One region of the Mesorhizobium sp. WSM4884 genome, then DNA from elsewhere that is predicted to be linked to it. Evidence: predicted binding sites of a transcription regulator. Region 1 holds the regulator's gene; each other region holds the start of a gene.
The links. Region 1 encodes HrcA, which represses chaperone genes, less so after heat shock. Its sites were predicted from a motif close to GTTAGCACTCNCNNNNNGNGAGTGCTAAC; they were not measured.
Positions count from the first base shown of each region.

Region 2: a site for HrcA is predicted at 2,279-2,307, ahead of groES (co-chaperone GroES). Genes of this name have one in related genera too.
Region 3: a site for HrcA is predicted at 8,550-8,578, ahead of groES (co-chaperone GroES). Genes of this name have one in related genera too.

Region 1 is NZ_JARTVO010000018.1:40,520-51,078, reverse strand. It holds gene hemW (radical SAM family heme chaperone HemW) at 1-1,099, opposite strand, end outside; gene rdgB (RdgB/HAM1 family non-canonical purine NTP pyrophosphatase) at 1,096-1,773, opposite strand; gene P9236_RS23920 (VOC family protein) at 1,773-2,183, opposite strand; gene rph (ribonuclease PH) at 2,380-3,096, opposite strand; gene hrcA (heat-inducible transcriptional repressor HrcA) at 3,248-4,330, shown strand; gene P9236_RS23905 (hypothetical protein) at 4,360-4,557, shown strand; gene P9236_RS23900 (sorbosone dehydrogenase family protein) at 4,941-6,281, shown strand; gene P9236_RS23895 (LysE family translocator) at 6,757-7,374, shown strand; gene cysK (cysteine synthase A) at 7,562-8,542, shown strand; gene P9236_RS23885 (DUF6596 domain-containing protein) at 8,656-9,903, opposite strand; gene P9236_RS23880 (YciI family protein) at 10,020-10,382, opposite strand; gene P9236_RS23875 (DCC1-like thiol-disulfide oxidoreductase family protein) at 10,508-10,559, opposite strand, start outside.
Region 2 is NZ_JARTVO010000009.1:234,322-244,880, forward strand. It holds gene P9236_RS17260 (TetR/AcrR family transcriptional regulator) at 1-58, shown strand, start outside; gene groL (chaperonin GroEL) at 203-1,855, opposite strand; gene groES (co-chaperone GroES) at 1,918-2,214, opposite strand; gene P9236_RS17275 (SDR family oxidoreductase) at 2,512-3,273, opposite strand; gene P9236_RS17280 (LysR family transcriptional regulator) at 3,378-4,274, shown strand; gene P9236_RS17285 (TetR/AcrR family transcriptional regulator) at 4,362-4,982, opposite strand; gene P9236_RS17290 (MFS transporter) at 5,102-6,286, shown strand; gene P9236_RS17295 (D-arabinono-1,4-lactone oxidase) at 6,299-7,579, shown strand; gene P9236_RS17300 (alanine racemase) at 7,576-8,712, shown strand; gene P9236_RS17305 (bifunctional helix-turn-helix transcriptional regulator/GNAT family N-acetyltransferase) at 9,000-9,935, shown strand; gene P9236_RS17310 (AraC family transcriptional regulator) at 10,098-10,559, opposite strand, start outside.
Region 3 is NZ_JARTVO010000016.1:103,811-114,369, reverse strand. It holds gene P9236_RS23015 (hypothetical protein) at 1-410, shown strand, start outside; gene P9236_RS23010 (2OG-Fe(II) oxygenase) at 607-1,350, shown strand; gene P9236_RS23005 (ABC-F family ATP-binding cassette domain-containing protein) at 1,524-3,146, shown strand; gene htpG (molecular chaperone HtpG) at 3,392-5,287, opposite strand; gene P9236_RS22995 (DUF982 domain-containing protein) at 5,349-5,654, opposite strand; gene P9236_RS22990 (hypothetical protein) at 5,635-6,066, opposite strand; gene P9236_RS22985 (hypothetical protein) at 6,122-6,340, opposite strand; gene groL (chaperonin GroEL) at 6,407-8,035, opposite strand; gene groES (co-chaperone GroES) at 8,089-8,403, opposite strand; gene P9236_RS22970 (hypothetical protein) at 8,727-9,068, shown strand; gene P9236_RS22965 (Hsp20 family protein) at 9,350-9,823, shown strand; gene P9236_RS22960 (Hsp20/alpha crystallin family protein) at 9,915-10,424, shown strand.

The DNA.
Region 1 (10,559 bases):
GCGCAACCAGACCTTCTTCCTGCAGCACCGACAACCTGTCGCTCGACAGGCCGCGCCCGGCAAACGTCTCGTAGCGCTGCAGATCGATGCCTTCGGCAAGCCGCAGTCCCATCAGCAGGAACTCGTCGGCCTCTTCCGCGCGCGTCAGCACCTCGCCGCCGGTGACGCCGTGGCTCCTGGCCTCGACCAGATTGAGCCAGGTCTCCGGCATTCTTTCCGCGATCGTCACGGTGCGGCGGCCGTTCTCGACGAAACGGCCATGCGCGCCCGGTCCGACGCCGACATATTCGCCGTAGCGCCAGTAGGTCAGATTGTGGCGGCTCTCGGCGCCCGGCCGCGCGTGGTTGGAGATCTCATAGGCCGGCAGGCCATGCGCCGCGGTCACTTCCTGCGTCAGCGCATAAAGGTCGGCGGCATGGTCGTTGTCGGGCAGGACGAACTTGCGCGCCGCATGCAGCGCATGGAAGGGCGTGCCCTCCTCGATGGTCAGCTGGTAGAGCGAGAGGTGGTCGGCGGCGTGGCCGATCGCTTCCTCGAGCTCCGCCCGCCAGGCGTCGGGCGTCTGGCCCGGCCGCGCATAGATCAGGTCGAAGGAAAGCCGCGGAAAGATTTCCCGGGCGAGTCCAATCGCATGCAGCGCCTCCTCGACATTGTGCAGCCGGCCGAGGAAGCGCAGGTCCTTGTCGTTCAGCGCCTGCACGCCGAGCGACACGCGGTTGACCCCGGCCGCGCGATAGCCGCGGAAACGCTCGGCCTCGACCGAGGAAGGGTTGGCCTCCAGCGTCACCTCGATGCCGGCGGGCACCGTCCAGTTCTTCGCCACCGCCTCCAGCACCGCGCCGACCGTTTCCGGCTGCATCAGCGACGGCGTGCCGCCGCCAAGAAAGATGCTGGTCACCTCGCGCGCGCCGGTGCGCTCGCGCATCGTCGCCAACTCCGTCTCGAAGGCGCGGGCAAATCGCTCCTGGTCGACCGGCTGGTGGCGGACATGGCTGTTGAAGTCGCAGTAAGGGCACTTGGCCGCGCAAAACGGCCAATGGATATAGACCCCGAAGCCGGGGCTGCGATCGAGCGGCATGCTCTGGCCGGTTCCGATCATTCCGAACCTTGCCTTGTCAAATCCAATCGGGCCAAATCCAAGCGAGCTTGCGCGAATTTCTGGAAGGCGCGGGCGCGATGCGACAGCGCCGTCGCCTGGCCCGGCTTCCAGCCATGCTTTTGCTCGGCACTCATCTCGCCGAACGTCTTGTCGAAGCCGTTGGGCAGAAACACCGGATCGTAGCCGAAGCCGAGCGTGCCGCGCGGCGGCCACACCAGCGTGCCTTCGGCCTCGCCGCGGTAATATTCGGCGTCGCCATCCGGGAAGGCGAGGCAGATGACCGCGACGAAGCGGCCGCTGCGCTGCGCCGGCTCGGTCGCGCCGACCTCCTGCAATGCCGTTTCGGTCCTGCGCATGGCCATGCCGAAATCCCTGCTGCCGTCCGCAGTCTCGGCCCAGTTGGCGGTGTAGACGCCGGGCGCGCCGTCGAGCGCGTCCACGCATAGCCCTGAATCGTCCGACAGCGCCGGCAGGCCGGTTGCCTTGGCGGCCGCGTATGCCTTGATATAGGCGTTCTCCTCGAAGGTCGTCCCGGTCTCGTCCGGTTCCGGCAGGCCGTATTCCTTGGCCGATTTCGCCTCGAAGCCGAACGGCGCCATCAGGTCGGCGAATTCGCGCAGCTTGCCTTCATTGTGGCTGGCGACGACGATCTTTTGTCCGTTCAATGAATGCATCACAGGCCCCAGATCCTTGGCTCGGCGAACTCGATTGAATTGCCCGAAGGGTCGCGGATATAGATCGAGTGTCCGCCCTGCGGCCATTCGAAATCGCTTTCGATGGCGATGTTCTTCGCAGCCAGATGCTTGCGCCATTCCGCGATCTCTTCGGCGCTCGCGGTGAAGCAGAGATGGCCCTCGCCGACCGTGCCGTGCGGCGGCACCTTCAGCCTGGCATCCGGCGCCGGCGGGATCTTGGTCGCCTCGGCGTTGAAAAGAAGCAGCACGCCGTTGCCGCATCGGAAGAACACATGGCGGCCTTCGACCTTGCCCACCGGCTCGAGGCCGAGGATGTCGCGGTAAAAGGATTCGGCGGCATTGAGATCAGTAGCGTAGAGCGCGGATTCCAAAATCGCAGAGGGCTTCACGAGGCACCCCCCTCTGGCCCGCCGGCCATCTCCCCCACAAGGCGGGAGATTGGCAGCTCCGCCGGCGGCATCTCAACGTTGATGGTTGGCGAAACCCAAGGTGACATCCAATCTCCCCCCTTGCGGGGGAGATGGCCGGCAGGCCAGAGGGGGGTGTGAAGGATCGCCAACCTCATTCGTTCTTCTCTGCGGCGCCCTACGCCACCGCCATCTGCTGCAAACTCACCAGCCGCGAAATGCCCTTCTTGGCGAGCGCCATCAGCGCGGCAAACTGCTCCTCGGAAAAAGGCTCGCCTTCGGCGGTGCCCTGGATCTCGACGATGCCGCCCTTGCCGGTCATGACGAAATTGGCGTCGGTGCCGGCCGAGGAATCCTCGAGATAGTCGAGATCGATGACCGGCTGGCCGTCATGGATGCCGCAGGAGATCGCGGCGACATGGTCCTTCAAAACCTTGGAGACGCTCACCATCTGGCGCGCCTCCATCCAGCGCAGGCAATCGTAGAGCGCTACCCAGCCGCCGGTGATCGAGGCCGTGCGGGTGCCGCCGTCGGCCTGGATGACGTCGCAGTCGACGGTGATCTGCTGTTCGCCCAGCGCCTGCAGGTCGACCACCGCCCGCAGGCTCCGGCCGATCAGTCGCTGGATCTCCAGCGTGCGGCCGCCCTGCTTGCCGGCGGAGGCCTCGCGCCGCATGCGCTCGCCGGTCGAACGCGGCAGCATGCCGTATTCGGCCGTCACCCAGCCCTTGCCGGAATTGCGCATCCAGGCCGGCACTTTTTCCTCGAGGCTGGCCGTGCACAGCACATGCGTGTCGCCGAACTTCACCAGGCATGAGCCTTCGGCATGCTTGGAGACGCCGCGCTCGAAGGAGATGGCGCGCATTTCATCGGCTTGGCGTTTGGAGGGGCGCATAGAGGCTCTTTCCGTTCTTCTTTTGGATTCGTCGGCGGCTTGTAGACGCATGCGGCCTTACGCGCAAAGGAAAAGGGGGCGCAAAGGAAAACGGGGCCGGGTTGCCATCGAGACGGGAGTCTATATCTTTTAACAGGAGGTTCTGGCTGGAATGAACAAGGCAGTCGATCCGGCTTCGCAGCCGCCCGTGCTTCAGTCGCTCGACATGCGGTCGCGCGACATCTTCAGGCGCATTGTCGATTCCTATCTGCGCGACGGCGAGCCGGTCGGCTCGCGCAGCCTGTCGCGCATCCTGCCGTCGTCGCTGTCGCCGGCCACCATCCGCAACGTGATGAGCGACCTCGAGCATCTGGGCTTGATCTACGCACCGCACGTCTCGGCCGGCCGTCTGCCGACCCAGACCGGCCTGCGTTTCTTCGTCGACGCCTTCATGGAGCTCGGCGATCTGTCCGACGAGGAGCGCCGCGTCATCGAAGCGCAGGTGCGCGCCTCGGGCGCGGGCGCCACGCTGGAGCACATGCTGACCGAGGCCAGCCAGATGCTGTCCGGCATGTCGCGCGGCGCCGGCCTGGTGCTTGCCGCCAAGAACGAGGTGGCGCTCAAGCACATCGAGTTCATTCAGCTTGAACCCACCAAGGCGCTTGCCGTCCTGGTGTCGCAGAGCGGCGACGTCGAGAACCGCGTCGTCGACCTGCCCGCCGGCATCACCGTCTCGCAGCTGCACGAGGCCTCGAACTTCCTCAACGCGCATATCCGCGGCCGCACCTTGGCCGAAGCGCGCGTCGAGATCGCCCGCATCAAGGACGAGACGAGGGCGGCCCTCGACACGCTGTCGCAGGATCTGGTCGAGAAGGGCCTCGCGGTCTGGGCCGGCGCCGAGAGCGGCCTGCCGGCGCGCCTCATCGTGCGCGGCCGCGCCAATCTTCTGGAGAACGTCACCGCCCAGGCCGACCTCGAACTGCTGCGTCATCTGTTCGAGGATCTGGAAACGCAGGACGGCCTGCTGCAGCTTCTCGACCTTGCTGAGGAAGGTCCGGGCGTGCGCATCTTCATCGGCTCGGAGAACAAGCTGTTCTCGCTGTCCGGCTCGTCGCTCGTGGTCGCGCCCTATCGCGACAAGGACGCACGCGTCGTCGGCGCGCTTGGCGTCATTGGCCCGACCCGGCTCAACTACGCCCGCATCGTACCTATGGTCGACTATACTGCCCAATTGATTTCGCGCATGCTGAGGTAGGCGAGCGGGATCGCCGCAAGGAGGGTGGAATGGCGCTGGAATCGTTCAAGGCCCAGATCAGCCTGCTGCTCGAGGAAATGGTGAACCAGCCGCAGGACGAGCACGAGGTGCAGGAACAGCTGCGCGAGAAGCTCAGGGAAATGCGCGCCATGGGCCTGCCGCTGCCGGCCGATCTGGTCGCGCTGGAAAAGCGGCTCGACGAGGATCTGGACGTCGAAGAGAGCTGACCGGGCCTGGAACCGCTAAGAAATCGGGCCGCCCCTCTTTTCGGAATGCCTGTCGATCCTAGTTTCCTGGCACGGAAATTTGATGGGTCGGCTGGTGCTTGCGTTGCCAGCTTGCCTTGGAGATTGGCTGGGGCGCCTTTAGCTTCGTCATCCTGGGGCGGAGCAAGGAGCGAAGCGACGCAGCGCAGACCCCAGGATCCATGCCGTGACTGGGAAGTGTTGCGACGGTGCAGAATTCTGCTCCGCTGCACTCCTCGGCCGACGTCACGGCATGGATCCCAGGGTCTCCGCGACGGAGCTTCGCTCCTGCTTCGCCCTGGGATGACGACGTCGAGGCGGCCTCAGCCAATTGCGACACGCCGGCGCAAACCACGGAGAACAGCATGGTACGGGTCGCCGGCCTTGCAGGCATTGTCTGGCTCCTGGCGTCCGGAGCCCTCGCGCAGCAGGCCGACCAGCCGTTGCTCACAGGCGAAAAGGCTTTCGGCGACTGGAAAGCCGACCGGCCCGGCGTGCGCCGCCTGATCAGGCCGCGCGACCTGCCGTCTCCCCGCATCGGCAGGCTGGCATCGAATGCCCCCGGCCTGGCCGACCGCCCCGAAGGCGCGAAGCCGATAGTGCCGCCCGGCTTTTCCGCGGAACTGGTTGCCTCCGGCATAGACAATCCGCGTGTCGTGCGCGTCGCGCCGAACGGCGACCTCTTCGTCGCCGACAGCGAAGCCAACCAGATCCGCGTCTACCGCCTGGCCGCGGGCAGCGCGAAACCGGCGGAAAAATCCATCTTCGCCGAGGGCCTCAGCCAGCCCTACGGCATCGCCTTCTACCCGCCGGGCGACAAGCCGCAATGGGTCTATGTCGCCAATAGCGACGGCGTGGTTCGCTTTGCCTATCGCGACGGCGACCTCGAGGCTTCCGGCGAGCCGGAAACCATCGTCGAGAAGATTCCGGCCAGTCATCACTGGACCCGCGACATCGCCTTCTCGCCCGATGGCAAGACGCTCTATCTGTCGGTCGGCTCGGGCTCGAACGTCGGCGAGGACATGGGCGCCAAGCCGAAAGGCGGTCTTGAGGAATGGGCGAAATCGCAACCGCTCGGTGCCGCCTGGGGCTCGGAGGCGGGTCGCGCCGACGTGCTCGCCTTCGACCCCGACGGCAAGAACCGCAGGATGGTCGCCACCGGCCTGCGCAACTGCTCGGGCATGACCGTACAGCCGGCGACGGGCGCGCCCTGGTGCGTCGTCAACGAGCGCGACGAGCTCGGCGACAACGTGCCGTTCGAATACGCGACGTCCGTCAAGGACGGCGCCTTCTACGGCTGGCCCTGGTACTATATCGGCTCCAACGAGGATCCGCGCCACAAGGGCGCGCGCCCCGACCTCGCCGGCAAGGTCACGGTGCCCGATGTGCTAATGCAGGCGCATTCGGCACCCCTCAACATCGCCTTCTACGAAGGCGGCAACTTCCCGGCCGACTACAAGGGCGACGCCTTCGTCGCCCTGCACGGCTCGTGGAACCGCAACGTCCGCAGCGGCTACAAGGTGGTGCGACTGAAATTCAAGGACGGCAAGCCGACCGGCGAATATGAGGACTTCGCCACCGGCTTCGTCATTTCGGATGACGAGGTCTGGGGTCGGCCGGTCGGCGTGGCGGTGGCGAAGGACGGCGCGCTGATTCTCACCGAAGACGGCAACGGCACCATCTGGCGCGTCACTTATGGTGGCTAAAGCATATCTCCCGAAAGTGGGAACCGGTTTCGGGACAAAGACATGCGCAAAATCAAAAGCCTAAAGCGTACGGAGCGAATCCGAAGGATCGCGACGCGCTTTAGCTGTTCGACAGAAGGCTTTTAACAGGCTGCCGCTTGTCGATGGACAAGGCTTCCCATTCCCATGAAATCAGCGAAAACGCTGGAGATTGGGCGAAGCCTCCCCCAACCTCGTCAGGGCGGAGCGGGCGTCGCGGAGACCCTGGATCCTCGGGTCTGCGCGTCGCTCGCTCCTTGCTCCGCCCGTGGATGACGAGGTTGGGCCGTTTCGGCCTCCAACGCACCCCGCCGGCGCGACCGGCTAAAATGCCGATGTCCAGAACCAGCTCCTAGTCGAACTGGCGCAACGAATCCCGCCGTGAGGGAATTACCATCGACCCGTTATAATGATAGAAGCCCGGTTCTGCATCGGTCCCTACGGCCAGGTTCCAACCATGACACTCACCGGATTCCTCGCTTACAGCGCCGCCCTCGGCGTCGCCGCCGCCATTCCGGGCCCCGGCGTCACGGCGCTTGTCGCCCGCGCGCTCGGCGCCGGCTTCCGTTCCTCGCTGGCGATGTCGTTCGGCCTGATGCTCGGCGACATCACCTATCTCACCGCCGTCGTGCTCGGCCTCGCCTTCGTCGCGCAGACCTTCGGCATGGTCTTCCTCGCCATCAAATGGGCAGGTGTCGCCTATCTCGCTTTCCTCGCCTGGCGCTTTTGGACCAGCGGCATCTCGCCCGAGACTGTCGAGGCGCGCAAGGGCAAGGGCGGCTTCGTGGCGAGCTTCATTGCCGGGCTGACGGTCACGCTCGGCAATCCGAAGACGATGATCTTCTATCTCGCGATCACGCCGACCATCGTCGACCTGAAGACCATCACGCTGGCCGACTACGGCATCCTCGTCGCGCTCACCGTCGTCGTGCTCTTCGTCGTGTTGGTTCCCTATCTGGCGCTGGCCGCCAAGGCGCGCTGGTTCCTGAAGTCGCCGCGTGCGCTGAAAGTCCTGAACCGCACCGCCGCCGGCTTCATGATGGGGGCGGCAGCCGCAATCGCCGCCCGTCAATAGGCTGCAATCTCAACCGGCTTCCCTTTCGGGAAAAGCATTCCGAAAACGGGCACTCCGGAAAACGCTTTTCCGGAGTGGAGCGGTTTTCAGCAACCGCCCCACTCGGATATTTTCGCCGGCCGGCCTATCTTGCGCGGCTGAAAGCCTTATTCTGTTTGCCTATGCCTTTGCCTTGGGAGCGAAACCAATGAACAAGCCCGTCACCTCCGCGCGTGTCCCCGGCCGCGGCCGCATCTTCAACTCGATCACCGAGACGATTGGAGACACGCCGCTGGTTCGGCTGGATAAATTCGCCAAGGAGAAGGGCATCGTCGCCAATGTCCTCGCCAAGCTGGAATTCTTCAACCCGATCGCCTCGGTCAAGGACCGTATCGGCGTCGCCATGATCGAGGCGCTGGAGGAGGCCGGCAAGATCGCGCCCGGCAAGACCACGCTGATCGAGCCGACCTCCGGCAACACCGGCATCGCGCTGGCCTTCGCAGCGGCAGCCAAGGGCTACAAGCTGATCCTCACCATGCCGGAGACGATGTCGGTCGAGCGCCGCAAGATGCTGGCGCTGCTTGGCGCCGAGCTGGTGCTCACCGAAGGGCCGAAAGGCATGAAGGGCGCCATCGCCAAGGCCGACGAGCTCGCCGCGACGCTGCCCAACGCCATCATCCCGCAGCAGTTCGAGAACCCGGCCAATCCGGAGATCCACCGCCGCACCACGGCGGAGGAGATCTGGAACGACACCAACGGCGAGGTCGACATCTTCGTCGCCGGCATCGGCACCGGCGGCACCATCACCGGCGTCGGCCAGGTGCTGAAGAAGCGCAAGCCCTCGCTGCATGTCGTGGCGGTCGAGCCGGAAGCCTCGCCGGTACTGTCCGGCGGCCAGCCCGGCCCGCACAAGATCCAGGGCATCGGTGCCGGCTTCGCGCCCAAGATTCTCGACACCTCGATCTATGACGAGATCGTCAGGGTCTCGAACGAGGATTCGGTCGCCAATGCGCGCCTCGTCGCCCGCCTCGAAGGCGTCCCGGTCGGCATCTCGTCGGGCGCAGCACTGCAGGCGGCGATCGTCGTCGGCTCGCGGCCGGAAAACAAGGGCAAGAACCTCGTCGTCGTCATCCCGTCCTTCGCCGAGCGCTATCTGTCGACGATCCTGTTCGACGGTCTGGGGGCTTAGAGCAATTCCAGGAAAAGTGTGATCAGTTTTCCGCCCGGAATTGCGTAAAAACAAAGAGTTAGAGCGGTTCGGCGTTTCCGTGAAACGGTGAACTGCTCTAGGCTCGCCTCGTCTCAGTTTCGGACGAGCTTTGCCCGCTCCGCCTGCAGGAAGCGGCGCAAGGCCGGATCGCGCTCGAGGCCGATCGCCCGGTCATAGGCCTCCGCGGCTTCCGCTGTCTTGCCGAGCCTGGCCGACAGTCCGGCTCTTGCCGCCCAATAAGGCTGGTACTCGGCAAGGCGCCTGTCGTCCCCGATCGCATCGAGTGCGGCGAGACCTTCCGCCGCTCCCTCCGCTTCGGCGATCGCCACCGCGCGGTTGATCGCCACCACCGGCGAGCCGGCGATCGCCAGCAGCGCGTCGTAGAGCTGGCGGATCGCGGCCCAGTCTGTGCCGCCGCTCCGCCGCCGCGCCGCATGCGCCGATTGCACCGCGGCCTCCAATTGGTAGCGGCCGATGATCTTCTTGGCCGCGGCGCGCCTGAGCAGCGCTTCCGCCTCGTCGATCAGCGCGTCGTCCCAGAGGGCGACGTCCTGCTCGGCGAGTGGCACGAAGTCGCCTTCGGAGCTGCGCCGCGCCGCGCGCCGGGCTTCGGCGAAAAGCATCAGCGCCAGAAGTCCGAGCGTTTCCGGTTCGTCCGGGATCAGCGACGCGACCAGCCGGCCGAGCCAGATGCCTTCCGTGGCGAGGTTGCGCCGTCGCGTCTCGGTGCCGGCCGGGTCCGACCAGCCCTCGGCAAAAGTGGCGTAGATCGCTTCCAGTACCGTGTCGAGCCGCTCGCCGAGCTCGGCCCGTTCCGGCACGCGGAAGGGAATACCGGCCTCGCGGATGCGGCTCTTGGCGCGCACCAGGCGCTGGCCCATCGTCGTCGGCGAGACCAGAAAGGCCGAGGCTATCGTTGCAGCGTCGAAGCCCAACACGGTCTGCAGGATCAGCGGCGCGCGCACGCTCGCCTCGATCGCCGGATGGGCGCAGGCAAACATCAGCCTGAGCCGCTCGTCGGGCAGTTCCTCATTCGTCATCCGCGCCTCCGCCTCTTCGGCAATCAGCTGCAGGTGGTCGCGGGCCGCCTCGCCGGTCAGCCGCCGCCGCACGGCGTCGACATCGCGCCGCCGCGCCACGGCGAGCAGCCAGGCTTCCGGCTTTTCGGGCACGCCGCTTTTCGGCCAGCGCTCCAGCGCGGCGGCGAAGGCGTCGGCCAGCGCGTCCTCGGCGCCGGCGACGTCGCGCATGCGGGCCGCGAGATAGGCGACCAGCTTGCCGTAGCTCTGCCGGGCGGCCGCCTCGGCCGCCGCCCGCGCCATCGCCGAGCGAGGATCCATCACATGGACTTTTCTAGAGCAATTCCAGGAAAAGTGTATAACGGTTTTCCGCCCGGAATTGCGTAAAAACAAATAGTTAGGGCAGTTCAGCGTTTTCCGTGAAACGATGAACGGCTCTAGGACAGGTAGTCGGTCATTTCCCAGATCGGCCGCACCTCGACCGTGCCGGTGCTGGCCGCCGGGCAGCGCGCGCCCCATTCCATGGCCGTGTCGATGTCCGTCGCCTCGATCATGTAGAAGCCGGCAAGCTGCTCCTTGGTATCGGCATAGGGGCCGTCGAGCACGTTGGTCTTGCCGTCGGCCAGACGTATCGAGGTGGCCGCCTGGGTCGGGCGCAGCCTTTCGCCGGCCAGATACGCGCCGGATTTCTTCAAGGCCTCGGTATAGGCGCCGTAGGCCGCCAGGACTTGCTCGGTCTTGTCGCGCGGCGCGTTCGCCATTGCAGCTTCGTCATTATAGATCAAAAGCATGTATCGCATGGGTCTTCTCCCGTTCTTCTCGACGGCCGCGTCGTTGCGGACCGAGCTATGTCGTCTGGGGCTGGCCGATTTCGACAGGCGCCGAAAAATTTTCGCCGTTTGCGGCCAATCAGGCAAGGACGAGCTTAGCCAATCAGCCGTTGCCGCAGTTCGGCGGACGGGATCTCGCAGCTGTCC
Region 2 (10,559 bases), on a different contig from region 1:
GGTTGAAGCCGCAGTGCTGGCCGGTAAGGCTGCGCAGCAGGCGGAGGGCGCCGCGTAAGCAGCGGCCCTAGCAAAAAGGGCGCCGCTCGGCGCCCTTTCCGTATGCATTAGCCAGATAGCCTGGATTAGAAATCCATGCCGCCACTCAAGCCCGCTTGCGGGCTTGAGCATTGTTAGTTGATGGGCGTGCTTATGGATTTCCTCAGAAATCCATGCCGCCCATGCCACCCATGCCGCCGCCAGGCATGCCGCCCGGCATGCCGCCGGCGGCTTCCTTCTTCGGAGCCTCGGCGATCATGGCCTCGGTGGTGACCAACAGGCCGGCGACCGAGGCCGCGTCCTGGAGAGCGGTGCGCACGACCTTGACAGGGTCGACGATGCCCATGGCGATCATGTCGCCATACTCGCCGGTCTGGGCGTTGAAGCCGAAGGTGCCGCCCTTGTTCTCGAGGATCTTGCCAGCGACGATCGAGGCTTCGGCACCGGCGTTGGCCGCGATCTGGCGGGCCGGAGCCTGCAGCGCGCGACGAACGATGTTGATGCCGGCCTCCTGGTCGGCATTGGCGCCGGTGGCCTTGAGGTTGCCCGAAGCGCGCAGCAGGGCGACGCCGCCGCCGGCGACGATGCCCTCTTCCACGGCCGCGCGGGTCGCGTTCAGAGCGTCGTCAACGCGGTCCTTCTTTTCCTTGACCTCGACCTCGGTCGCGCCGCCGACGCGGATCACCGCGACGCCGCCCGCGAGCTTGGCCAGGCGCTCCTGCAGCTTCTCCTTGTCGTAGTCCGAGGTGGTCTCCTCGATCTGCTGCTTGATCTGGGCGACGCGGCCCTGGATCTCGGCCTTCTTGCCGGCGCCGTCGACGATGGTGGTGTTCTCCTTGGAGATCGACACCTTCTTGGCGCGGCCGAGCATGTTGAGGCCGACGTTCTCGAGCTTGATGCCGAGGTCTTCCGAGATGACCTGGCCACCGGTGAGGATGGCGATGTCTTCCAGCATGGCCTTGCGGCGGTCACCGAAGCCCGGAGCCTTGACGGCGGCAATCTTCAGGCCGCCGCGCAGCTTGTTGACGACGAGCGTGGCCAGAGCCTCGCCTTCGACGTCTTCCGAGATAATGAGCAGCGGCTTCGAGGTCTGAACGACGGCTTCCAGGACCGGCAGCATGGCCTGCAGGTTGGAGAGCTTCTTCTCGTGCAGCAGGATGTAGGCGTCTTCCAGATCGGCGACCATCTTGTCGGCGTTGGTGACGAAGTAGGGCGAGAGGTAGCCGCGGTCGAACTGCATGCCTTCGACGACTTCCAGCTCGGTGTCGGCGGTCTTGGCTTCCTCGACGGTGATGACGCCTTCGTTGCCGACCTTCTGCATCGCTTCCGCGATCATCTTGCCGACCGACTCGTCGCCATTGGCCGAGATCGTGCCGACCTGGGCGACTTCCTCGGAAGTCTTGATCTTCTTCGACGCCTTGCCGAGAGCGGTGACGACTTCACCGACGGCGAGGTCGATGCCGCGCTTCAGGTCCATCGGGTTCATGCCGGCGGCAACGGCCTTGTTGCCTTCCTGGACGATGGCCTGGGCGAGAACGGTCGCGGTGGTCGTGCCGTCGCCGGCGATGTCGTTGGTCTTCGAGGCGACCTCGCGCACCATCTGCGCGCCCATGTTCTCGAACTTGTCTTCGAGTTCGATCTCCTTGGCGACGGTGACGCCGTCCTTGGTGATGCGCGGCGCGCCGAACGACTTGTCGATGACGACGTTGCGGCCCTTCGGACCGAGGGTCACCTTCACCGCGTCGGCGAGGATGTTGACACCGCGCAGCATGCGCTCACGGGCGTCGCGGGAGAATTTTACGTCTTTTGCAGCCATAGTTAGCTCCTGACAGGGGCTCGGACAGAGCCCGAAAATTCAGTTGATGGAGAGGCCGATGATCAGCCGATGATGCCCATGATGTCGGATTCCTTCATGATCAGAAGGTCCTCGCCATTGAGCTTGACTTCAGTGCCCGACCACTTGCCGAACAGGACACGGTCGCCGGCCTTGACGTCCAGCGGCACGAGCTTGCCGCTTTCGTCGCGAGCGCCGGAGCCGACGGCGATGATCTCGCCTTCCTGCGGCTTCTCCTTCGCCGTATCCGGGATGATGATCCCGCCGGCGGTCTTGGATTCGGATTCGACCCGGCGAACGACCACGCGGTCATGAAGCGGGCGGAACTTGGACTTTGCCATGTTGTCTTCCTCGAATGAGAACGGTGAGAACTGTTCCTCCATCCGGCGAGGTCGCCGGATATAAGTTAGCACTCACCTGGGGCGAGTGCTAACGTGGCGCTGAAATAGGCTGGCGGCTTGCGAGTGTCAAGGCGCGTTGCAAGGGGCAACGGCGCGAAATTTTTCTCGCCATGACACTATGCCGAAAAAGTCGGATCGCAGGTGCCGTCAAAATAGAAGCGCCGTGTTTAGCCGGCAAACAGCGGCGAAGCACGGCGCGATGCGAATGACGGGCGGACCGGAGCGGATAAGTCCGCGTTAGATGTTCATGCCGCCGGACACCTCGATGCGCTGGGCGTTGACCCAGCGATTGTCCTCCGACAGCAGCGAGGCGATCATCGGGCCGATGTCGTCGGCGACACCGGCGCGGCCGAGCGCGGTGACGCTCGCCACCATGCGGTTGATCTCGGCGTCGTCGCGCACATGGCCGCCGTTGAAATCGGTCTCGATCGCGCCGGGCGCCACGGTGTTGGCGGTGATGCCCCGGGCGGCCAGTTCCTTGGCGAGGTAGCGCGTGAACACCTCGACGCCGCCCTTCATCATCGCATAGGCGGCCGAACCCGGGACAGAGAAGCGCGCCAGCCCGCTCGAGATGTTGATGATGCGGCCGCCATCGTTGATCAGCGGCAGCAGCGCCTGGGTGAGGAAGAACACGCCCTTGAGGTGGATGTTCATCAGCGTGTCGAATTCCTGCTCCGTCGTCTCGGCGATCGGCTTGCGCAGGCCGGTGCCGGCATTGTTGACGAGATAGTCGAAGCGGTCGCGCTGCCAGATTTCCCTGAGCGTCTTCTTCAGCGCCGCGGCGAAAGCGGGGAAGCTGGCAACGGCGCCGGTGTCGAGCTCGAGCGCCGCGGCGCGGCCGCCGGCCGCCTCGATCTCGGCGATGGCGGTCTTCGCCTCGTCGGCGCGCGAGCGATAGGTGAGGACGACGTCGACGCCCTTGCGGGCGAGGTTCAGCGCGGTGTTGCGGCCGAGGCCGCGGCTGCCGCCGGTGATGAGAGCGATGGGGCGAATGGCCATGGTGAAATCTCCTCTTTGTGATGGAGATCCATATATTCGGCTGAGTGAGCGATATAATCTGGCCAGGATTGCCAACTCTATTCAGATTATGCGAACAATCATCGATGGACAGGTTCGACAGCATGCGACTCTTCACCCGCGTCGTGGAAAGGCGAAGCTTCACCGCGGCTGCCGCCGACCTTGGCCTGCCGCGCTCCAGCGCCACCGCCGCGATCAAGCAGCTCGAAGAGCGGCTCGGCGTGCAATTGCTTCGCCGCACCACGCGCCACGTCACGACCACGCTCGACGGCGAGGCTTATTACCAGCGCTGCATCGGCATCCTCGCCGATATCGAGGATGCCGAAGGCGGCTTCGGAGCGCATGAGGTGCGCGGAAGGCTGAGTGTGGATGTCAACGGCCACATGGCGCGCACCTTCCTGCTGCCGGAACTGCCGGCGCTGCTCGCCAGACATCCGGGCCTGACGGTGCATATCGGCGAAGGCGACCGCTTTGTCGATCTCGTGCGCGAAGGCGTCGATTGCGTCATCCGGGCCGGCACACTTCCCGACAGCGACATGATCGTGCGCCGTCTCGGCATCGCGCGCGAGATCACCGTCGCGAGCCCCGCCTACCTCGAACGCCACGGCGTGCCGCGCACGCCGGACGATCTGGCCGGTCACATGATGATCGGCTTCATCTCCTCCCGCACCCGGCAGGTGATGCCGCTGGAATTCACCGTCGACGGCAAGGTCCGCGAGATCGTGCTGCCGTCGCGGGTCACGGTGTCGAATTCGGATACCAGTGCTGCGCTGGTCCGGCTGGGCTTCGGCCTGTTCCAGGCGCCAAAACTTCGATATGCGGACGATATCGCGGCCGGGCGGCTGGTCGAGGTGCTTTCGGATTTTCCGCCGACGCCGACGCCGATCTCGGTGCTTTATCCGCGCAGCCGGCAACTGTCGCCAAGGGTGAGGGTGTTTGTCGACTGGCTGGTGGAGATTCTCGGACCGAAGCTGGATTCGTGAGCGATCTTATTGACGCTGGAGGGACTACACCCCTCTCTGGCAGGCCAGAGGGGGGTGAGCGCCGGCGTTTGCGGGCTGCGAACTGTTCTACAAAAACAACCGCAGCTGCGCATGGATGATCGAGCGGTAGTCCTCGATCGTGCGCCGCCCCTCGTCTTCGTCCTGGGTCAGCGCCAGCCGCACGACGCCGCCGGCGAGCTGGAAGATGAGGAAGACTATGCGTGCGAAAGCCTCGCGCCGCTCCGGCTCGATCAGCGGGCTGACATGATCGCAGAACATCTCCGCCTGTCGCCTCGTTTCGGCGATGTCGAGATTCTTGAGCGCCTTGTCGGCCTGGATCGCGTTCTGCAGGTCCTGGATCGCAGGATCTCCGGCGACGCGGCCGTGATAGTCGTCGAGCAGCCGGTCCGCAGCCGGCATCACGTCGTCGCGGTGCCGCACATCAGCGATGATCTCGGAGAGCCGCGCGCGGCTCTCTTCCGAGAAGCGCTCGTAGAGCATGGCCAGGATCGCCGACTTGCTCGGGAAGTAATGATAGACCGTGGCGATCGGCCCGCCGGCCAGCGCGCCGACTTCCTTCATCGTCACCGCGTCGATGCCTTTCTCGCCGATCAGCCGCATGGTCGTGGCGAGGATCGCATCGATGCGCTCGCGGCTGCGCTCCTGCTTCGGCCTGCGCCTGGGTTCCGTCGCCTTTGCTTCTCTCATCCACCAAATCTCTCGCGAGAGCTGTGAATTCTCGGTTGACAGGAAACTGATCAAGTATCAGTTTCGTGAAATGCTGACAACTTGTCAGCTTTTCATTCGGGCTGCAAGGGAGGCGCTTCGTGACCGTCACCGATGTCGCGCAAGCCGAAAACGGCGACTGGCTGGTCGGCAATCCGACCGGCCTGCAACTCGCCTCGGCATTGTGGATCGGTTCGGTCGGCCTGCTCATCCTGGGACTCCAGCCAGTGCTGCTCGGCGCGCTCTACGCGGAAGGCCATGTCACCGGCGACGAACTGGCACTGGTCGCCACCGCCGAGATGATCGCGATCGCCATCGGATCGGCGATCGTGGCGATGCTCTTGCCGGCTCGCAACATGCGCTGGAAGAGCGCTCTGCTCCTCATCCTGCTGGCGCTCGCCAATTTCTGGACGGCTTATGCTGGAAGTCCCAATGCGCTGATCGGCGCGCGCATGCTCGCAGGCCTTGCCGAGGGCGGCCTGGTCGCCGTCGCCACCGAGCTGATCGCCCGCTCGCGCCGAGCCGAGCGTATCGGCGGCTATTTCGTCACGCTGCAGACCTTGGCTCAATGCGCGCTGGCGCTGCTGCTCGCGCTTTATGCGGTGCCTGCGGCTGGCTCTGCCGGCGGCTTCATCGCACTCGGCATCGTCTGCCTGCTGTCGCTTATCGCCGCATGGATCGTGCCGGACGACTATGCCGATCTGCCGAAGGAAGAGCATCTTTCCAACGTGCTCACCGTGCCGGCCATCGCCGCGCTGCTGTCGATCTTCTGCTACTTCATGTTCTTCGGCGCCGTCTGGGCCTTCCTCGAGCCGCTCGGCGCCGAGTTCGGTATCGACGGCCGCACCGTCGGCCTGATGGTCTCGGCAAGCCTCGCCGCGCAGGTGGTGGGCGCCATGACCGCGACCGTGTTCGAAGCGCGTATCGACTACCGCTTCGCCATCGCCGGCATCGGCGCTGTGGCTGCGATCAGCTCGGCGGTCCTCGCGTCCGGCCCCGAGCTTTCGGTCTTCTGGGCTGTCGTGCTGGTGATGGGCTTCATCCTGCTCTTCATCGTGCCCTATCAGATCCGCATGGCGATCACCGCCGACGAGACGCGAACGGCGGTGCTCCTGGTGCCGGCCGCGCAGCTCTTCGGCCTCGCCATCGGCCCGATCGCCGCGTCGCTGCTGATCGACGGCGAGAATTTTTGGCCGGTGCCGGAATTCGCCGCGGCAAGCGCGCTGGCCAGCGTGGCGCTGCTCGGCGTTTTCGTGCTGGCCGGGCGGCGGCGCGTTCCAGCCTGAGCGGAGGTGACGATGGCGAATTCCTGGAGCAACTGGTCGGGTTTCGTAACAGCCGCCCCCCAGCTCATCGCTACCCCCGCCGATGCGGGCGAGCTGGCCGAGCTGGTGCGCTCGGCGCCCGGTCCGCTGCGGGTTGCCGGCGCCGGCCATTCCTTCACGCCGCTGGTGCAGTCGAACGGCACCATCGTCTCGCTGGAGAAGATCGAGGGGCTGGTCTCGCACGACGCCGGCGCCAACCGGGCGCGGGTGAGGGCGGGCACGCGCCTCGGCGCGCTGATGCAGATCCTGCAAGACATCGGCCAGGGCCTTCCCAATATGGGCGACATCGACCGCCAGGCGATCGGCGGCGCTCTCGGCACGGCGACGCACGGCTCCGGTCCGACGCTGGGCGCCTATCACACGCAGCTCGAGACGGTGCAGTTCGTCGACGGACAAGGAAAACTGCGCGAATACAGCCGGGCAGGGGATCCGGATATGATCCATGCCACAGGCGTCGCGCTCGGCGCTTTCGGCGTGCTCACCGAAGTGACAATGAACAACATCGCGACCTACCGGCTGCGCCGCCGCAAATGGGTGCTGCCGATCGGCGACATGCTCAAAAGCTTCGAGACGATGATGGCCGCGCACCGTTCGGCCGAGTTCTACTACATCCCGTTTTCCGGCTACGCGCAATTCATAGCTAGCGATCTAAGCGACGCCGCGCCCACGCCGCGGCCCACCGAGGACGACGAGGAGGGGCTGGCGACGTTGCGCAAGCTGCGCACCGTTTTGCGCTGGCTGCCGTCGCTGCGCCGCGCCTTGATCAGGGGCGCGGTGAGAAAGGTGCCGTCCGAGGACTATGTGCAGGACTGGCTCAACGTCTATGTCAGCGACCGCCGCACCCGGTTCAACGAGATGGAGTACCACCTGCCTTACGAGGACGGTCCGAAGGCGCTGGCCGAGATCATCGCGCTGACGGAAAAGCACTTTCCGGAAGTCTATTTCCCGATGGAGGTGCGCTCGGTCGCGCCGGACGAATTCTGGCTCTCGCCCTTCCACAAGAGGCTGACCTGCTCGATCGCCATCCACCACGATGCGGCGAACGACCCGCTGCCATTCATGCGCGCCGCCGAGCCGATCTTCCTGAGATATGGCGGCAGGCCGCATTGGGGAAAGATGCACAACCTGAAGGCGGCGGACTTCAAAAAGCTCTATCCGCGCTGGGTCGATGCGATGGCGGTGCGACGCGACATCGACCCCGAGAACCGTCTCGTGTCGCCTTACATGGCCGGCCTGTTCGGCATCGAGTTATGAGCGCCTATTTCGCCGAGCTGTCGAAGGCGCTGAAGGCGGCCGATATCTTTCGGCCCTGTCTGGTGCTCGACCGTGACCGGCTGGACGCCAACATCGCGCTGGTGAAGGAAAGGCTGGCGCCGGGCCTTGCCGTGCGCCTCGTCGACAAGTCGCTGCCCTGCCTGCCGCTGCTTTCCTATATTGCGAGCGCGCTTGAAACCAACCGCTTCATGACCTTCCACCCGCCGGTGACGCAGGCCGTGCTCGACGCCTTTCCCGAGGGCGAACTGCTCTTCGGCAAGCCGATGCCGGCCGGTGCGGCCGGCGCCGCGCTCACTAGGGGCGGCGCCGACTGGCGGTCGCGCGTGTGTTGGCTGATCGACACGCCGGAGCGGCTGGCCGAATACGGCGCGCTGGCCGCTGCGCTCGACACCGAACTGCGTTTCGCCTTCGAGGTCGACGTCGGCCTGCATCGCGGCGGGTTCTCAAGCCCGGCCGAGATCAAGGCGCTCTCGATTCCGAAAGGCCTGCGATGCGAAGGCGTCATGGCCTATGAGGCGCATGCGCCGGAAATTCCCGGCCTGTTCGGCGGCGCCGAAAGAGCACTGAAGAAGGCATCGGCCAAGGCCGCCGATTTCGTGGCTGGCCTCGATCCGGACCGGCGCCGCATCTTGAACATCGGCGGTTCGAAGACGGCGCTGCTGCATGGCGGCGGCGTCGCCAATGAAGTCTCGATCGGCTCGGCCTTCGTGCTGCCCAGCGACTTCGACACGCCAGGCCTCGACGGCTTCCAGCCTGCGGTCCTGATCGCGACGCCGATCCTGAAGGCGCTCGACCCGGTGCTGCCCGGCCCGGCGGCGCTGTCCAAAACGTTGCAGGCGCTCGGCCTCTTCCCGCGCAAGGGCTGCTATCTCTATGGCGGCAGGTGGATGGCCGAACCGCTGTTTCCCGAAGGCATGAAGCCGAACGGCCTGATCGGTCTGTCGTCCAACCAGCAGTTCATGGGGCTGCCGGCCGGAATGGATGTGAAGCCGGGGGACTATGCTTTTCTGAGGCCGACGCAGAGCGAGGCCGTGCTGCAGCATTTCGGCTCGCTTGCGGTGTTTTCCGCCGGGCGCATCGTCGAGTTCTGGCCGGCGCTGCCGATGGGGTGAATTCGTCCGCCCAAAAACGCGTTCGGTCGCATTCCTTCGCGCCCCCTTCTGTCCTGCCGGACATCTCCCCCACAAGGGGGGAGATCAGCAGCTTCGGCGCTTCGCCCTTCCTGTAACGTTGAAGATTGGCGAAGGCCGGCGTGACGTCCGATCTCCCCCCAAGTGGGGGAGATGTCCGGCAGGACAGAGGGGGGCGCTGTCCCGCCAGCTTACAAACGTTCGCCGCAACCATTTTATTGACTCAGTCAACTAAATGACCGATCCTGTCCGCGACAGGAGGAACTCCCATGACCATCCAGGACCATCCCGGCAAGGAGCGCATCGATGCGGTGCGCGCCTTCAACCGCTTCTACACCCGCCAGATCGGCGTGCTCGACGAGGTCTGGCTGAAAAGCAGCTTTTCGCTGACCGAGGCGCGGGTGCTCTACGAGCTGAACCATCGCGACGGGCTCGTCGCCAGCGACCTGGTGCGCGACCTCGGTCTCGACCCCGGCTATGTCAGCCGCCTGTTGAAGAAGTTCGAGGAGCGCGGCCTGGTCGAGCGCGCCGCTTCGGAGGCCGATGCGCGCCGCTCGCCGATTGCGCTGACGCCCGCGGGCAGGGAAGCCTTCGCGCCGCTCAACCAGGATTCGCACAATCAGGTGCGCGCGCTGCTCGATCGTCTGGCGCCCGCCGACCGGGAGCGGCTGGTCAAGGCCATGCGCACGGTGCAGGACCTGCTCGGCGACAACCCCGAACCCAAGGTGCCCTATATCCTGCGGCCGCTGCAGGTCGGCGACATCGGCTGGATCACGCATCGCCAGGGCCTGCTCTACGCGCAGGAATATGGCTGGGATGAAACCTATGAGGCGCTGGTTGCCGAAATCCTCGGCGAGTTCGTCAAGAACTTCGTCCCGCAATGGGAGCGCAGCTGGGTCGCCGAACGCGAAGGCGAAGTGGTCGGCTCTGTCTTCGTCGTCCGCAAATCGCCCAAGGTGGCGAAGCTCAGGCTGCTCTATGTCGAGCCTTCTGCGCGCGGTCTCGGTATCGGCCGGCGGCTGGTCGACGAGTGCATCACCTTTTCGCGCGCCAAGGGCTACAAGACGCTGACGCTGTGGACCAATGACATCCTCGGTTCGGCCCGCCGCATCTACCAGGCAGCGGGCTTCAAGCTGGTCGAGGAAGAGCGCCACCATTCCTTCGGCAAGGATCTGGTCGGGCAGACCTGGAATCTGGAGCTGTAGCCTCTTCCTTCTCCCCTTGTGGGAGAAGGTGGCCGAGCGAAGCTCGGTCGGATGAGGGGTGTTCCAGGGAACGCCAGCGTCTCACTCCGCTGGAACACCCCTCATCCGTCTTGGCGCTGCGCGCCAATCCACCTTCTCCCGCAAGGGGAGAAGGAGAGGGCGTCAGCCCTTCACGGGCACCCAGATTTCCAGCCCGCCATTGCCGCTATGCGCATCGAATTCCGGCCCGTAGCGCTCGAATTCCGGTGCGTCGGCGATCTCGTGTCCCGAGGCCGGCAGCCATTTGTTCCAGATCGTGTTGACGGTGCGCCGGATGGTAGAGATGTGCTCGCGATGCGGGAACACCGCGTATTTCTGCGCCGGCACCCGCACGCGGAAAAACTCCTTGGGAAGGTCGGAGAAATCACTCACCTCGACGCCGGCGACGTAGTCGAAATTGCCGGCATCGTCGCCATTGACGCAGACGCCATAGGCGACGTCGCCGATCTCGCCGGCAATGTTGCCGATATAGGGGCCGAAGCGCTGCCACAGCATCGGGATGCCGGCGCTGCTCTCGCAGCTGTAGCGCTCGCCGAGGCCGGCGATGAGGAAGGGCCGGCTGGTTTCGAAGCGCGGCGGTTCAAG
Region 3 (10,559 bases), on a different contig from region 1:
TCAGGTCCGCGCTCGACGACCGCGCGATATGGCTGTTGTCGATGGCGATCGCCGAGACGATGCGCGCCGAGGTTCCGGTCACCTTCTTCCGCCGCGCGCTGATCGACGGCAGCCTTGATCCCGAGGCGATCGAGCCCACCGCCGACGAGGCGCTACTGATGTCCTTCGGCAAGGCAGTCGCCGCCGACGCGAATGCCGTTCCCGATGAAATCTGGGCCGCGCTCAAGGCGCGCTACGACGAGACGCTCCTGGTCAACCTCGTCGCCTTCGCCGGCATCATGGTGGCGACATGCGTGTTCACCAGTGCGGTGAAGGTGGATATGGATCAGGAGCTGGAGAGGTATCGCAAACCCTCTCCTTCTCCCCTTGTGGGAGAAGGTGGCTCGGCGCGATCGCGCCGAGACGGATGAGGGGTGTTCCAGCTTGGCGATAAGCGTGAAATCGCCGCCGCCTCATTCCTTCCAGCACCCCTGATCCGACCTCGCTTCGCGAGGCCACCTTCTCCCACAAGGGGAGAAGGAGAGGGCGCCCGGCTCAGCAAGAATCGGGTGGCCGCGGCATTTCCTTCGCCCCATCTTCGGGACAACCAAGCGATGGAGCCAACCCATGACCATCCATTCCCTGAACACCAAGCGCGCCGGCCGCTCCGCCGAATCCCGCGTCGCAGCACAGGACTGGCGCGCTCTGGTTTCCGAGCTCAACGCCCAAGGCTGCGCGGTCATGCCCGGCCTTCTGTCTGCGGAGGAATGTGCCGAAATCGCCTTCCTCTATCCGCACGAAGAACATTTCCGCAGCCATGTGCTGATGGCGCGGCACGGCTTCGGCAAGGGCGAGTACCGCTATTTCCGCTATCCGCTCCCCGATCTGATCGAGGGCCTGCGCACCGCGCTCTATCCGCGGCTCGCCACCGTCGCCAACGACTGGAACGAGAAAATGGGTGCAGCGCTGCGCTACCCCGCCGACCACGCCGCCTTTCTCAAGCGCTGCCACGACGAAGCCCAGACCAAGCCGACGCCGCTTTTGCTGCAATACGGCCCCGGCGACTTCAACTGCCTGCACCAGGATCTTTACGGCGCGCTCGCCTTTCCGCTGCAGGTGGCGATCCTCTTGTCCGAGCCAGGCGAGGATTTTACCGGCGGCGAATTCGTGCTGACCGAACAGCGCCCGCGCATGCAAAGCCGCGCCGAGGTGGTGCCGCTCAAGCGCGGCGATGCGGTGATTTTCGCCGTCCACAACCGGCCGGTGCAAGGCACCAAGGGATATTACCGGGTAAACCTGCGGCACGGGGTCAGCCGCTTGCGCTCGGGGCGACGGCATACGGTTGGCATCATCTTCCACGATGCGAAGTAGGGTGCGGCGCCGAAGCGCCAATCTCCCCCACAAGAGGGAGATTGGCTGTCGCCGCCGCCTTCGCCAACTTTCGCCGTCCAGTCTGCGGCGCTTCTGCCTCTTCCATAGCCGCCGCCGTTCGGGTAAGCGCTCGGCCAAATCCCGCCACCCCAGCGCCCTTACCCGGACCGCCCATGATCCGTCTCGAAAGCATCGGCAAGCAGAACGGCCGACAGATCGTCTTCATCGAAGCCTCGGCCGCCTTGCAGAAGGGCGAGAAGATCGGCCTCGTCGGCCCGAACGGCGCCGGCAAGACGACGCTGTTCCGCATGATCATAGGCCAGGAGCAGCCCGACGAAGGCCAGGTCTCGGTCGATCGCGGCGTCACCATCGGCTATTTCAGCCAGGATGTCGGCGACATGGCTGGTATGAGCGCCGTCGCCGAGGTGATGGAAGGCGCTGGTCCGGTCAGTGCGGTGGCCGCCGAGATGCGCGATCTCGAGCACGCCATGGGCGATCCCGATCGCGCCGGCGAGATGGATCAAATCATCGAGCGCTATGGCGAGTTGCAGCATCGCTTCGAGGAGCTCGACGGCTATGCGCTGGACGGCCGCGCCCGCGAGGTGCTCGACGGCCTCGGCTTCTCCCAGGAAATGATGGACGGCGACTTCGCGAAACTTTCCGGCGGCTGGAAAATGCGCGTCGCGCTCGCCCGCATCCTGCTGATGCGGCCCGACGTCATGCTGCTCGACGAGCCGAGCAACCATCTCGACCTCGAAAGCCTGATCTGGCTGGAGAAATTCCTGAAGGACTATGACGGCGCGCTGCTGATGACCTCGCACGACCGCGAGTTCATGAATCGCATCGTCTCCAAGGTGATCGAGATCGACGCCGGTGCGCTGACCTCCTATTCGGGCAATTACGAATTCTACCAGGAGCAGCGGGCGCTGGCCGACAAGCAGCTGCAGGCGCAGTTCGAACGCCAGCAGGCGATGCTCGCCAAGGAGATCGCCTTCATCGAGCGCTTCAAGGCGCGCGCCTCGCACGCCGCCCAGGTGCAGAGCCGGGTGAAGAAGCTCGACAAGATCGACCGCGTCGAGCCGCCGAAGCGGCGCCAGACGGTGGCCTTCGAGTTCCAGCCGGCACCGCGCTGCGGCGAGGACGTGGCGACGCTGAAGAATATCCACAAATCCTATGGCAGCCGCTCGATCTATGCCGGCCTCGACTTCCAGATCCGCCGCCGCGAGCGCTGGTGTGTGATGGGCGTCAACGGCGCCGGCAAGTCGACGCTTTTGAAGCTGGTGGCCGGCGCCTCAGAGCCCGACCAGGGCACCGTGGCGCGCGGTCCGAGCGTCAAAATGGGCTATTTCGCCCAGCATGCCATGGAACTGCTCGACGGCGAGCGCACCGTCTTCCAGACGCTGGAGGACAATTTCCCGCAGGCAGGCCAGGCGCCGCTCCGGGCGCTTGCCGGCTGCTTCGGCTTCTCCGGCGACGAGATCGAGAAGAAATGCCGCGTGCTGTCCGGTGGCGAGAAGGCCAGGCTGGTGATGGCGCTGATGCTGTTCGATCCGCCGAACCTTCTGGTCCTCGACGAGCCGACCAATCACCTCGACATGGCGACCAAGCAGATGCTGATCGAGGCGCTGGCGCAATATGAAGGCACCATGCTCTTCGTCTCCCACGATCGCCATTTCCTGGCCGCGCTGTCGAACCGTGTGCTGGAGCTCACGCCCGACGGCATCCACACCTACGGCGGCGGCTACACGGAATATGTCGCCCGAACAGGCCAGGAAGCGCCGGGACTGCGCGGGTAGGGCCGCGCGGCTTCTATGCTGGCGGCCCCTCCCGGTGTGGCAGAAGCCTTGAAATGCTGGCGGGACAGCGCCCCCCTCTGGCCTGCCGCACATCTTCCCCACGAGGGGGGAGATTGGCAACTTGGGCGCCCCGCTCAATCCAGCGACGTTGGCGATTGGCGAAAGCCGCGGTGACGTCCAATCTCCCCCCTCGTGGGGAAGATGTCCGGCAGGACAGAGGGGGGCGCGAAGGAACTCGACCGATCTTATCCTTGCTTCGCCAACCCGCGCTCGATCAGCCTCGCAAGCCGCGCCGAGAACGCCTTGGCGTCCGCCGGCTTGTCGCCGTCGAGCACGCGCGCCTCGTCATAGAGGAGATGCGCGGCGTCTTCCTTGAAGCTCCGCTCCTCGACCCCGAGCTTGGCGAGTGCCGCGACCCGCTCGTGCCGCGGGTTGATCTCGAGGATCGGCTTGGCCGCCTTGTCGAGGCGACCGGCGGCGTTGAGCAGGCGCTCGAACTGACGATCGGGGCCATGCTCTGGCGCGACCAGGCAAACCGCGCTTTCGGTGAGCCGGTCGGAAGCCTTCACATCCGAAACCTCGTCTCCCAGCGCCGTCTTTACGAAGGCCAGGAAGGTCGCGATTTCGGACGGGATTTCGGCATCCGGCTTCGAACCGGTGTCGAGCAGGGGGATCTCCGACAGATCGGCTGCACCCTGCGTCACCGACTTCAACGGCTTGCCGTCGAATTCCGGCGCCATCGTCGTCCAGAAGCTGTCGACCGGATCAGTCAAAAGCAGGACTTCGATGCCGCGCGCCCGGAACCCTTCGAGCTGCGGCGAGGCTTCCAGCCGGGCGCGGTCGTCGCCGGCCATGAAGAAGATCGCCTTCTGGCCGTCCTTCATCGCCGCGACATAGTCGGCCAGGCTGCGCAGGGTTTCGCCGGAGGTGGTGGAGCGGAAGCGGGCAAGCTTCAGCAGTTGCTCGCGCCGCTCGTAATCCTCGTAGAGCCCTTCCTTGAGCACGACGCCGAAATTCTCCCAGATCTTGGCGTAGGCTTCGGCATCGTTGTCGGCTGTCTTGGCGAGGTCGCCAAGCACGCGATTGGTCACGCCCTTGCGGATCGCGGCAAGCAGCGGACTTTCCTGGATCATCTCGCGCGAGACGTTGAGCGGCAGGTCGGCGGAATCGACCAGGCCGCGCACGAAGCGCAGGTAGCGCGGCAGCACATCGGCATCGTCGGTGATGAAGACGCGCCGCACATAGAGCTTCATGCGGCCCTTGCGGTCCTGGTCGAACAGATCGAACGGGCGTGAACCCGGCACGAAGGCGAGCACGCTGTATTCCTGCCGGCCCTCGGCGCGGAAGTGGATGGTAGCGGCCGGCTCGTCATACTGGCCGGCGACGCTGCGGTAGAAATCGGTGTATTCTTCCGCCTTGATCTCGCTCTTTTGCCGCACCCACAGCGCCGTGCCGTCGGCGATGTCGCGTGGCTCGGCGCCCGGCTTCTCGATAAGCGCGATCGGCACCGGCACATGGCCGGAGTGGGACTTGGCCAGCCCCTCCAGCCGGTAAGGCGTGGTGTAGGAGGCTGCATCCTCCATCAGATGCAGCACGACGCGCGTGCCGCGTTTCGGCGCCGCGGCAAGCGGCACGGAAGCGATCTCGTAGGTGCCTTTGCCGTCGGACGACCAGCGCCAGGCTTCCTCGCTGCCGGCCAGGCGGCTGATGACGTCGACATGATCGGCCACCATGAAGACCGAGTAGAAGCCGACGCCGAACTGGCCGATGAGTGCCGAGTCTTCGCTCGCCTTGCCGGCCTCGACGCGCTCGATGAAGGCGCGCGTGCCCGAGCGGGCGATCGTGCCCAGCGCCTCCGCCATCTCCTCGCGGCCCATGCCGATGCCGTTGTCCTCGACGGCGAGCTGCTTGCTGTCTGGATCGGCCGAAATGGTGATGCGCGGCTTTGCGTCCTCGCCCAACAGTTCGGGGCGGGTGATGGCCTCGAAACGCAGCTTCTCGCAGGCGTCGGCGCCGTTGGAGATCAGCTCGCGCAGGAAGACGTCCCGGTCCGAATAGACCGAATGCACCATCATGTGCAGCAGCCGCGAGACGTCCGCCTCGAATGTCCTGGTTTCCGTCGTTTTCGTATCCGTCGTCATTCAGAATTCCTGCGCTAGTCTTTCTATCCGCCGCGCCAGCGCGCGCCGGGTCATCAATCTCTCAGCCGTTGCTGTTTGTACTAAGGGTACCGTCCGCCAGCGCCGCTGGCGCCTGCGAAACCATGTCCGGCACCAGAATATCGTGGCGGCGCGCGAAGGCAACAAGGGTTGCCCTGACCGTTTCCGCGTCGATCTCCCCGGCAATGCCGGCTTTGCAGGCGTTGAGCGCGATCTCATGCGCGCTGCTCCTGTTCGCCGAAGGCCAGTCCTGAAGCAGGGCATGCGCCTCCATCACGGTTTCGAGCCTTGCTGGCAAGCCCATGCCGACGAGAATGGTGACAGGTTCTTCAAAGTGGTCGTGTTCCATGGTCCGAACCTCCTTTCGACTGCACGGCGATCGGATCGGGGCGAGGACCACCGGATGCGTGGCGACGCGGGTAGGGCGACTGCAGCACGATGCCGTGCGATTCCAGATGGTTGAGGATGTTGGCCTCGAGGCTTTGAATCGCCGCGGCCGGCCCCGTGTGCGCCACGGCTTTGGATTGGAGCAATCCCGGCGGCGGGAGCGCCTTGTGGGCCTTTACCAGCGCCTCGATCCAGGCGCCAACGGCGAGCGGTATCCGCGCGCGGCCGTCGACCCAGCGTGCCACTTCGCTTTGCGGATGGTTGAGCTCCTGAGCCAGGTCGACGGCGTCCCACCTCAGCACCTTCATGCATTCACGCAAACGTCCCGCAATCACAGTAACCTCCTTCAGCATGCCCGTATCGAATGCGGTCATCGATGCGGTGCAATTGACGAAGGACCCGCCTGGTGGGACGGGCCCAGTTCCTTGTTCAGCCCTTGGCGCCTGCCGTCGCCGACACCTGCTGCGCCGCCAGGAACATCAGCGTTGAGGCGGCGGTACGGCGTCTCCAGCCGGCGGCTTCGGCCGCGTCGAGCAATCCTGCAAGCTGCGGCTGCAGAGCGATTCGGCACTCCGCCTCATAGGCGAGGAATTCGCTCGGCTCATGTGTCGGTGCCGGCACCGGGCCGGTACCGCTCATCACATCCATGATGGCCTCCCAATCTGTCGCACGAGGCCCGCTCCCGAAGCCGGGCGCGGGCCTTTGGTCAGCGTCTTAGAAGTCCATGCCTGCACCGGTGGGCATGGCGGGCGCGGCTTCCTTCTTCGGCTTCTCGGCCACCATCGCTTCGGTGGTGACGAGCAGGCCGGCGACCGAGGCGGCGTCCTGCAGCGCGGTACGCACGACCTTGGCAGGGTCGATGACGCCCTGGCTGTAGAGATCGCCATATTGACCGGTCTGGGCGTTCCAGCCATAGGCGAAGTCGGTCTTCTCGCGCAGCTTGCCGACAATAATCGAGCCTTCCGCCCCGCTGTTTTCGGCGATCTGGCGAGCGGGAGCCTCGATGGCGCGCCGCACGATGTCGACGCCGTATCTCTGGTCAGGATTGTCGACGGCCACCGCGTCGAGCGCCTTGGCGGCCCTGAGCAGCGCCACGCCGCCGCCCGGAAGGATGCCTTCCTCGACCGCGGCGCGGGTCGCATGCATGGCATCGTCGACGCGATCCTTGCGCTCCTTGACCTCGACCTCCGTCGAGCCGCCGACGCGGATCACCGCGACGCCACCGGCAAGCTTGGCCAGACGCTCCTGCAGCTTCTCGCGATCGTAGTCCGAGGTGGTCTCCTCGATTTGCGCCTTGATCTGCGTAACGCGACCCTGGATCTCCTCCTTCTTGCCGGCGCCGTCGACGATCGTGGTGTTCTCCTTTTCGACCACCACCTTCTTGGCTCGGCCGAGCATCTCCAGCGTGACGTTTTCCAGCTTGATGCCGAGATCCTCGCTGATGGCGGTGCCGCCCGTGAGGATGGCGATGTCTTCCAGCATGGCCTTGCGGCGATCACCGAAGCCCGGAGCCTTGACGGCCGCGACCTTGAGGCCGCCGCGCAGCTTGTTGACCACCAGCGTCGCCAGCGCCTCGCCTTCGACATCCTCTGCGATGATCAGCAGGGGCTTGCCCGACTGCACCACCGCCTCCAGCACCGGGAGCAGGGCCTGCAGATTTGAGAGCTTCTTCTCATGGATCAGCACATAAGGCTCTTCCAGCTCGACGCGCATCTTGTCCTGGTTGGTGATGAAATACGGGCTGAGATAGCCGCGATCGAACTGCATGCCTTCGACGACTTCCAACTCGGTGTCGGCGGTCTTGGCTTCCTCGACGGTGATGACGCCTTCGTTGCCGACCTTCTGCATCGCTTCGGCTAGGAAGCGGCCGATCTCGGCGTCGCCATTGGCCGAAATCGTGCCAACCTGGGCGATCTCGTCATTTCTGGTCACCTTGCGGGCGTTAGTCTTCAACTCCTGGACAACAGCCTCGACTGCTTTGTCGATGCCGCGTTTCAGATCCATGGGATTCATGCCCGAAGCAACGGCCTTGGCGCCTTCCTTGACGATCGCCTGGGCGAGAACGGTTGCGGTGGTCGTGCCGTCGCCGGCAATGTCGCTGGTCTTCGACGCAACCTCGCGCACCATCTGCGCGCCCATGTTCTCGAACTTGTCCTCGAGCTCGATTTCCTTCGCGACGGTGACGCCGTCTTTGGTGATGCGTGGGGCGCCGAACGACTTGTCGATGACGACGTTGCGGCCCTTCGGACCGAGGGTCACTTTCACCGCGTCGGCGAGGATGTTGACGCCGCGCAGCATGCGCTCACGGGCGTCGGAATGGAACTTCACTTCCTTGGCAGCCATTGGAACACTCCTTCAGCAGGCAGCTTTCGTTGACCGGATAGAGTTGGGCCGGCTCAGGCCGCTTTTCCGAGCGCGGATGTCTGTTCGATCACACCCATCACGTCGCTTTCCTTCATGATGAGCAGGTCTTCGCCGTCGAGTTTGATCTCGGTGCCGGTCCACTTGCCGAACAGGATGCGGTCGCCGACCTTGACGTCGAGGGCGACGAGCTTGCCGCTTTCGTCGCGGGCGCCGGGACCGACGGCGATGATCTCGCCTTGCTGCGGTTTTTCCTTGGCTGTGTCGGGGATGATGATGCCGCCGGCCGTCTTCTCCTCTGCCTCGACGCGGCGGACCAGAACACGGTCATGCAATGGATGGAACTTCATATCGTTCTCCTTCGGGACAAACAGATTTTGAGAGGTTCCTCCACTCCGGGCCGGAAGGCCCGGAGCAGGGCTCGCGATCCTTTCGGCATCGCGCGCATGTGGATGTGGTTTTGCCTTTTCTGGTTTCAAGAGGTCGCGGAAAAATTTTTGGCACTCGTGCCATGCGAGTGCTAATGCCATGAAAACATGAGCCGAATCAGAACGGGTAGCGTGCTTCTCCGCTTGAATTTTCCGGAAGGCGGAACAAAATCATTCGAGCCCTCGACGAGTGAGCGCATTGAAGCTGAAGCTGTCGAAAGGAGTTTTGGAAGACGGAGGACCAGATGAACCGACAGGATGTCTCGCCGATAATCCCTTCTCTTGTTCCCGAAACATGCGATCTTGCGTTGGATCGGCTGCTGTCGCCGGCAAGGCATTTCAAGCACCCCGACGAGGTCGTGAAGGACGATACCCTTGACCTTCAGGAAAAGCGGGCAATCCTGTCGTCCTGGGCGTCGGATGCCTGTGCCGTTGAGTCCGTCCCGGCGTTGCGGCTGCCTCCGGGAAGCGATCTGCCGGTCTCCTTCGATCAGATCATGAATGCGCTATGCCAACTCGACGCCGCGGCCGCGCAGTCGACGCGCACGAGTAACCGTCGGCAAATTATTGACCGCCTGGATGCATGACATCTTCTATGATGACTATGCGGCTTTGGGGGCGCTGCACTTCTTCGTGCGCGCCGCCCCACCATCGCCCTGCAAGACCTTTAGATGGCTATTGCCATGCGTTGAAGGCGGGTCCCAGTCGCAGGTTCTTGGTGCAAAGCTGAACGGCTCAGGCCCCTTGACGCAAGGTAAATCAATTCCCAAATCGATTTTCGCCGGCGCTTGCAAGAGGCCGGCAAGGTCAAGGAGCGCCGCGTCCTTGGCGCTCCTCGTATCTATGTTGCTCAATGGAGGATGTAGCTATGAGAAACAGTTTCGACTTCTCTCCCCTGTTCCGGTCGAGCATCGGCTTTGATCGAATGCTGAGTGCGCTCGAGACGGCAAGCCGTATCGAAACCGCTGACAACTGGCCACCCTACGATATCGCCAAGACAAGCGAGGACGACTATCGCATCACTATGGCGGTGGCGGGCTTCAGCCAGGAAGAACTGGCCATTACCCAGGAGCAGAATATGCTCATGGTTTCTGGTCAGAAGGCAGGCGAAGACAAAGGTGAGTACCTGCATCGCGGCATTGCCGGCCGCGCGTTTCAGCGCCGCTTCGAGCTTGCCGACCATGTCAAGGTCGTCGGTGCCAGCCTCGTCAACGGCCTGCTCACGATCGATCTCAAGCGCGAGATTCCGGAAGAAATGAAGCCTCGCCGGATCGACATCGCGGCGGACAAGGCAGTGCCAAAAGCCGCGACGAAAAAGATCGAAGAGAAACAGGCCGCTTGAGGCCTCTTCTCGGCGCTACGTGCGGAGCGCCGGGTGATGTGTCCCGGCGCTTGAGGCATTGTCTTCCGGGCGAACGGAAAGGAGGAAAGCAATGAGTGTCCGCGATCTGATTCCCTGGGGCCGAAGCAATGGCAACCAGCTACCGAGTGTCTTTCGTGATGGCGAACGCGATCCGTTCCTGTCGCTGCATCGCGAGGTGAATCGGCTGTTCGACGACGTCTTCCGCGGCTTCGGCTCCGGCTTGCCGTCGTTGGGCGGCGTCTCAGCCCTCGGTGGCGGCTGGCCGAGCGTCGAGATCTCCGACAACGAGAAGGAGATCAGGGTGGCGGCCGAAGTGCCAGGCCTGGAGGAGAAGGACATCGAGGTCCTGCTCGATGACGGCGTGCTGACGCTGAAGGGTGAAAAGCGCTCTGAGACATTGGACAAGGAACGGCAGTTCTCGGAGCGCGTCTATGGTCGCTTCGAGCGTCGCATCCCTCTGGGCTACGAGATCGAAGAAGACAAGATCGATGCTCGCTTCAAGAACGGTGTGCTGACGGTAACGCTGCCCAAGACCGCGAAGGCGCAGTCGCAGGCCAAGCGCATCGAAATCAAGAGCTGATATCATGGCGGGGGTTGGACTGATGGCAACAGCCCCCGCCATATACGGAACGGCCGACGCTGGCGCGGGTGCTGACGAGAGCGTGGGATGATTGCCTGTTACGCGAGCCGCTGGCACTGCCACGCAACGCGCGTC